2 regions of the Polaromonas sp. LjRoot131 genome follow, and region 2 is predicted to be linked to the other one. Evidence: riboswitches for the same ligand, from Rfam matches in the RefSeq annotation. Region 2 holds a riboswitch; the other holds the start of a gene.

Region 1 (3,844 bases), on a different contig from region 2:
GCGCGCCCCATGGTCCTGACGGGTTTCACGCCTTTAAGCAGGTAGGGGTCGCAGCAAACCTGGCGCAGCTTGAGCAGCGCATCCAGGATGGTGATCTGCCCACCGGCAAAGCTGTTGCGGGCCAGCACGCGCCGCACCTGGATGTCTGCCGCCACCCGCACGCTTTCGTACAGCTCGCGCTGGCGGCCCTGCAGCTGCACACGCTTGATGACTTCGGTGCGCGGAGGCAATTCGGCGGCGACCTCTTCCTTGCGCCGGCGCAGGATAAAGGGACGCACGCGCTGGGCCAGCAACTGGGCGCGCAAGGTTTCGCCGTTGGTTTCTATGGGCCTGCGCCACTGGCGCGCAAAGCTGCGGGCATCGCCCAGGAAGCCGGGCATCAGGAAATCAAACTGCGTCCAGAGTTCGCCCAGGTGGTTCTCCAGCGGGGTTCCCGTCAGGCACAGGCGGTGGCGGGCGTTCAGCCGGCGCAAGGCACGCGCGCTACGGCCTGCGGCGTTCTTCACCCACTGGGCTTCGTCGAGGACCAGCAGGTGAAAGCGCTGGCGTTCCAGCACCTCCACGTCACGCCACAGCAGCGGGTAGGTCGTCAGCACGAGGTCGTGTTCGGCCATGCGTGAAAACGCCGTGTCCCGAGCGGGGCCCTGCAAGACCAGCACGCGCAGGCCGGGCGCCATGCGGGCGGCTTCGGCCTGCCAGTTGAAGACCAGCGAGGTGGGCACCACCACCAGCGAAGGCTGCGCCATGCGGCCGGCCTGCTTTTCGAGCAGCAGATGCGCCAGGGCCTGCGCGGTCTTGCCCAGGCCCATGTCGTCGGCCAGGATGCCGCCCAGTTGCTGGGCGCGCAGATATTGCAGCCAGGCCAGGCCTTCCAGCTGGTAGGGCCGCAAGCGGACACCCAGGCCTGCCGGCGCCGGCACGGGCTGCGGCTCACCCGCTTGTTTGAGTTGCCACGCCAGCGTGCGCAGCCCGGCATCGCCTTGCCACTGCCAGGCGCCCTGCAGGCCGGCGCGCCCGGCTCCGGTGTCCAGGGCGTCAAGACGCCAGGCGTCCCAGGGCGACAGCCGCAGCGGCCCCTCCCCTTGCCCCCGCTGTGGGTCGGTCAGCAAATCCAGCATGGCGCCCACAATGCCCTTGATCAGGGCGGCCGGCGCCTCGATGCGCTTGCCGCCGGGTGCGCGCAGCAGGATCACGGCCGTGTCGTCAATCGCAAAGACCTGGCGGGCATTGAGCCAGCGCGGGTCGCGCCGCAGCAGGTCGGCCAGCATGGGCGCCAGGTCCAGGGTCTGGCCGTCGACTTCCACGCCCAAGGTCAGCAGCCATGAGCCTTCGCGCGCGGGCAGGCCCAGGCCGGTCACCACCGGCGCACGGCCGCGCAGGGGCGCCGCCACCTCCTTGCCCAGCACCTCGCCGGTGTCTGGGCTGACGATCAGGCGCCAGGCGTCCACCGGCACGCTCTCGTGCGCAAAGCCCGGCCGGACGACGACGGCCCAGCCCTGGGCCTGCAGGGCAGGCAGTCGCTCGGCCCAGAAATCGCCGAAAAAATCCTCCTGCAACAGCGACCACAGCTGCTCGTGGCCGGTGGCGGCCTCCTCGCTGCGCCACTGCAAGGTGTCGGCCGGCACAGGATGAAGGCCGAGTGTCCAGAGGCTGTCCAGCGCCTCGGCCTCGGCCGCCAGGTCGCGCTGCATGAGGACTTCCCTGCCCTGGGCGTCGTCCAGGGCCTGGAGGGGCGCGGCGCGGCTGTTGAGCACCGTCTTGGGGGCCGGCGTTTCCCAGCGCAGGCCGCCTTCGGTGGCATAGGTCCAGTCCACGCGCGCCACGGTGACGCTGTCGCCGCGCGGGCCGAAGGGCCCGGCGGGTTTCATGCCCAGCAAGCCGTCGCCCCGCGTGAGAGTCTGCAGCGTGAGGCGCGGGCGAAACCGGCCCGGCACCGGGGGCTGGCGTTTCACCGCGGCCATGGCATGTGTTGGCAAAAATGCATGGGCCTGATTGTCCACGCGGCCGTGTCCTGTCGGGGCGCAGTCAAGACCACCAGAATGAATCCGCCTACAATTTGCGCAGTGCCCGCAAGGGCGCTTTCGCTGGGGGTGTTGCTGTGGTTCGCAAGCGCGGACGGCGGCGGCTGAGAAAGTCCCTTTGAACCTGATTGAGGTAATCCTCGCGCAGGGAAGCATGTTCTGTAGTCCCGCTGTCTTGCGGGGCTCCAGGCAGGCCGACCTCGCATTGACGACGATCGGAACCGTTGATGACCACCACATCCACTTCTGCAACCGCGGACAACACCGCGCTCACGCCCCTGCCCGCGGGTGACCGCCTGTTCGGCTGGAGCGACCATGCCGCGCTCTGGCTCAGCCTGGGCGTGGGCCTGCTGGTAATGCAGATAGGCGCTTACCTGGTGCCGGCCCTGGGCACACAGACGGCGCTGGCGGTGATCGTCTGCGGCTCCATCCTGGGCGCGGGCCTGCTGGCCTGGACGGCCAAAATCGGCTGCGACAGCGGTCTTTCGAGCGCGGGGCTGATGCATGCCACCTATGGCAGCAGCTTTGCACGCCTGCCGGTGCTGCTCAACATCGTGCAGCTGATTGGGTGGACCACCTTCGAACTCGTGGTGATGCGCGACGGCACCGTTGCCATCGCCCGCCAGTCCGGCAGCTTTGCCGGTGCCTTGTGGCCGCTGCTGGCCACGCTACTGTGGGGCGCGGTGCTGCTGGCGCTGCTGTCGGGCTCCATGGTCAAACTGGTGCGCAAATTCATAGGCCGCTACGGCCTGCCGCTGGTCATCGCCTCGCTGCTATGGCTGAGCTGGCAGTTCCTCGTCAAAGCCGATGCGCAGGGGCTGGCCGCGCTCTGGAATCGGCCCGGCACAGGCGGCATGAGCACCTTGTCAGCATTGGACCTGGTGATCGCGATGCCGGTCTCGTGGCTGCCGCTGGTGGCGGATTTCGCGCGCCACGGGCGTGACGGCAACAGCGCCCTGCGCGGCACCTGGCTGGGCTATGCCATCGCCAATATCTGGTGCTACGCGCTGGGCGTGCTGGTGGCCGTCACGACGCCCAGCACCGACCTGGTCGCCGCGCTGCTGCTGGCGCAAGGCGGGCTGGTCGCGCTGGGATTGATCCTGATCGATGAAGTCGACAACGCTTACGGCGACCTGTACTCGGGCTCGGTGGCCGGCCACAGCCTGAAGCCGGCCTGGAGCGTGCGCCGCTGGGGCGTGGGCCTGGCCCTGCTGTGCACCGCGTTGGCGCTGGTACTGCCCATGCACAGCCTGGAGCCGTTTTTGCTGATGCTCAGCTCGGTGTTCGTTCCCTTGTACGGCGTGATCCTGGCGCGCCTGGCCGGCACGCCTCACATCGCCTCGCTGGTGGCCGGGCGCAAGGTGAATGCCAGCGCCGTCGCGATCTGGCTGCTGGGCATTGCCTGCTACCACCTGTGCGCGAAGTTCGCGCCGGATTGGGGCGCTGCGCTGCCGACGCTGGTGTTGACCTTTGCTTTGGCGCGAATCACCCGCGCCAGCCCTGGTGGAATTACCGCAGCGGCTTGAGCCGCATTGCGATAGGCGCGTAGCCGTGGTTTAACGGCCCGCTGCCGGCGCCCGTGCGCACCCGGGCACCGGCCGCCATCGCCGCGCGCACAAAGTCGCGCGCCAGCTGTACGGCCTCCAGCAGGGGCTTTCCAAGTGCCAGGTGCGCGGCAATCGCGGACGACAGCGTGCAGCCGGTGCCGTGGGTGTTGGGACTGGGAATACGCGGCCCGCGCATCCAGTGCAGCTCGCCGCTTTGGGTGGCCAGCAGGTCGCTCACCACGTCGCCGGGCAAATGCCCACCTTTAAGCAACACGG
Region 2 (3,844 bases):
CCTTTTCCTCAAAGCCGGTCGCGATCTGCTTGATCGGAATTGTCCCGGCCGCCGGCGCCAGCGTGGTGCTGGCCGGGTTGAGCCGCGCGAACTCGCGCACCTCCTGCGAGATTTTCATCGAGCAGAACTTCGGCCCGCACATGGAGCAGAAATGCGCGACCTTGGCGTTTTCTTTCGGCAGCGTTTCGTCGTGGTAGGCCATGGCCGTGTCGGGGTCGATTGCCAGGCGGAACTGGTCTTCCCAGCGGAACTCGAAGCGCGCCTTGGAGACCGCGTTGTCCCACATCTGCGCACCCGGGTAGCCCTTGGCGAGGTCGCCCGCATGCGCGGCGATCTTGTAGGCGATCAGGCCCTGCTTCACGTCGTCGCGGTTCGGCAGGCCCAGGTGTTCCTTGGGCGTCACGTAGCACAGCATGGCCGTGCCGTACCAGCCGATGTTGGCCGCGCCCATGGCCGAGGAGATGTGGTCGTAGCCCGGCGAGATGTCGGTGATCAGCGGGCCCAGCGTGTAGAAGGGCGCCTCGAAGCAGGCCTCGAGCTGCTTGTCGACGTTTTCCTTCACCAGCTGCAGCGGCACGTGGCCCGGGCCTTCGATCATCACCTGTACGTCATGCTTCCAGGCGATCTGCGTGAGTTCGCCCAGTGTGTGCAGCTCGGCGAACTGCGCTTCGTCGTTCGCGTCGGCAATCGAGCCGGGCCGCAGGCCGTCGCCCAGCGAGAAACACACGTCGTAGGCTTTCATGATCTCGCAGATCTCTTCAAAGCGTTCGTACAGAAAGCTTTCCTTGTGGTGAGACAAACACCACTTGGCCATGATGGAACCGCCGCGCGAGACGATGCCCGTCAGCCGGTTCGCCGTGAGCGGCACATAGGCCAGGCGCACGCCGGCGTGGATGGTGAAGTAGTCCACGCCCTGCTCGGCCTGCTCGATCAGCGTGTCGCGGAAGATTTCCCAGGTCAGGTCTTCGGCCTTGCCGTTGACTTTTTCGAGTGCCTGGTAAATCGGCACCGTGCCGATGGGCACCGGCGAGTTGCGCAGAATCCATTCGCGGGTTTCATGGATATTCTCGCCGGTCGAGAGGTCCATCACGGTGTCGGCGCCCCAGCGGATCGACCAGACCAGCTTGTCGACTTCTTCCTCAATGCTCGAGGTGACCGCCGAGTTGCCGATGTTGGCATTGACCTTGATCAGGAAGTTGCGGCCGATGATCATCGGCTCGCTCTCGGGGTGGTTGATGTTGTTCGGGATGACGGCGCGGCCGCGCGCCACTTCATCGCGCACGAACTCGGCCGTGATCTGCTCCGGGATCGCGGCGTTGAAGGAATGGCCTTTTTTCGGCATGCGCTCGGTGGCCAGGCGTTCGGCCAGCTGCGCGCGCACCAGGTTTTCGCGCACCGCGATGTATTCCATCTCCGGCGTGATGATGCCTTTGCGCGCGTAATGCATTTGCGACACGTTGGCGCCCGCCTTGGCGCGGCGCGGCACGGGCGCATGCGCCATGCGCAGCGCGGCCAGGGCCGGGTCGTTCAGGCGTTCGCGGCCGTAGGCGCTGCTGATGCCCGGCAGGGCCTCGGTGTCCTGGCGCTCGTTGATCCAGGCGCCGCGCAGCGGCGGCAGGCCGCGCGTGATGTCGATGGGAGAGGCCGGGTCGGTGTAGACGCCGGAGGCGTCGTACAGGCGCAGGGGCGGGTTGGCTTCGCGGCGCGGCTCACCGGCGCCTTCGTGCACCAGCGTGTCGGTCAGCGTGACCTCGCGAAAAGGCACGCGGATGTCGGGGCGCGAGCCTTCCAGGTAGATCTTTTTCGAGCCGGGAAACGGCGCGCGCGTGATGCGGCTCGTGAGGTCTTGGGTGTCAACGGTGAGTCGGGTTTTGGCCATGTGGTTCTCCAGGAGGTGGGGTGCCTGCTGGGGAGCCGGAGGGTCCATGGGCGGCGTCTGGGGGTGCCGCTACGGAGTGCCGGAGCCAATTGCGTTGTTCCCTACGCGGGGATGACCCCGATCAGGTTCAGCGGGTCTCGCATACTGCGATCTCAGCCTTGGCATTCCTTACGAAACATCCTTGGCACCCCGACAAGCTGCATGCATTGTATGCACGCCAGCCCATCCTGGCAACGACAGCAGCTACGGGAGGTTTTCCCTGAAGATGACTTGACTGCGTACGGCGTCGACACCGCTCATTACGTCGCGCCCATCGCGCAGGTTGGTGAACATGCGCACGCAGCTCATCATGGCCGACTGCGGGCTTTGGGTGATCACCGCGTCCATGCTGCCGTCTATCAGCATGGCGCGCGTGTCGGGCGTGAGGCCGTGGCCTATGAAGACCACCTTGTGCTCGCGCCCCATTTCTTTCAGCGCGCGCGCCACGCCGTCGGAGGCGCCGCCTATGTTGTAAATGCCCGCGAGGTCGGGGTATTGCTCGAGCAGCGTGCGCGTCTGCTCATAATTTTTCTGCGCATCGTCCTGCCCTTCGCGCAGGCCCACCACCTGCAGCGTGGGAAACATCTCCTCGATCACGTGCAGGAAGCCGGCCTCGCGCTCCTCGTGCGCGCGGTAGCTCAGCGAGCCGGCGATCAGCGCCACCTTGCCTCCGCGCGCGCCGGGGGCGATGAAGCGGCCCACCAGGTAGCCGGCCGTGCGCCCGGCGGCGCGGTTGTCCAGGCCCACATAACCGGCGCGCTGAGAGCCCGACAGGTCCGAGATCAGCGTGATGGTGGGCACGCCCTTTTCGGCGAGTTCGCTGACGGCCTCGCGCACCGCCGGGTGTTCCAGGGCCATGAAGGCAATGCCCTCGCTGCGCTTGCCCTGCTGCTGCAGGCTGGCCGCCAGCTGTTGCGGGTTGAAGCTTTCAAACAGCTCGGTGCGGCATTTCACGTTGAAAGGCGTCAGGTGTTCCTGCGAATAACCGACCGTATCACCCAGCATGCGGATAAAGCGGTTGCTGCCGTCGGGCAGCAAAAACGTCAGCCGCATGGGCGGCGCCGCCAGCGCGGCATAGAGCCCCGTCTCGGGCAGGTAGTCCATCTCGGCCGCGGCCTTGAGCACCTTTTGCGCGGTGGCCCCGCGCACGCCGGGGCGCTGGTTCAGCACCCGGTCTACAGTGGCGGTGGAAACGCCGGCGGCGCGCGCAATGTCGACCACGCGTGCCCGCTGCTGCGGCCCCTCCAATCCATCAGGGATAACCCTCATACATCAAAATCCATCATTTTTCTCGTTTGACGACTGAATACCCTGCGCCTATCGTTGCGCTGCTTTCACCCAATGATGCATCAAATTGCATCAAAACAAAACTGGAGACAAACCATGACTGAAGTCACCCGCCGCAGCGTGCTGCGTACCCTGTCCGCCGTTCCTGCCGCCGGCATCGCCGCCGCCCTGCCTTCCATGGCCCGCGCCGCCGAGTTCTCCTACAAGTACGGCAACAACCTGCCCGTCACCCACCCGCTCAACATCCGCGCCCAGCAGGCCGCCGACCGCATCCTCAAGGAAAGCAACGGCCGCGTCGAGATCAAGATCTTCCCGAACAACCAGCTGGGCGGCGACACCGACATGCTGGCCCAGGTGCGCTCCGGCGGCATCGAGTTCTTCACGCCCTCAGCGCTGGTCATCGCCACGCTGGTGCCGGTGGCCGCCATCAACGCCGTGGGTTTTGCCTTCAGCGACTACAACCAGGTCTGGGGCGCCATGGACGGCAAGCTGGGCGCGCATGTGCGCGAGGCCATCAGCAAGTCGCGCCTTTATGCGTTTGAAAAAATGTGGGACAACGGCTTCCGCCAGACCACCAGCAGCAAGGCGCCGGTGACCACGGCCAAGGACATGGACGGCCTGAAAATTCGCGTGCCGGTC

The links. A riboswitch is a leader RNA that binds a small molecule or an ion and turns the genes downstream of it on or off. The one in region 2 is predicted to bind thiamine pyrophosphate.
Region 1: it holds a riboswitch for thiamine pyrophosphate, as region 2 does, so the genes downstream of both, ACSQ27_RS07660 (purine-cytosine permease family protein) here and thiC (phosphomethylpyrimidine synthase ThiC) in region 2, are expected to answer to the same signal.

Annotation. Positions count from the first base shown of each region.
Region 1 is NZ_CAXUPF020000001.1:1,632,230-1,636,073, forward strand. It holds gene ACSQ27_RS07655 (DEAD/DEAH box helicase) at 1-1,961, opposite strand, end outside; TPP riboswitch at 2,077-2,189, shown strand; gene ACSQ27_RS07660 (purine-cytosine permease family protein) at 2,249-3,547, shown strand; gene thiD (bifunctional hydroxymethylpyrimidine kinase/phosphomethylpyrimidine kinase) at 3,531-3,844, opposite strand, start outside.
Region 2 is NZ_CAXUPF020000002.1:184,009-187,852, forward strand. It holds gene thiC (phosphomethylpyrimidine synthase ThiC) at 1-1,879, opposite strand, end outside; TPP riboswitch at 1,961-2,081, opposite strand; gene ACSQ27_RS11310 (LacI family DNA-binding transcriptional regulator) at 2,123-3,187, opposite strand; gene ACSQ27_RS11315 (TRAP transporter substrate-binding protein) at 3,302-3,844, shown strand, end outside.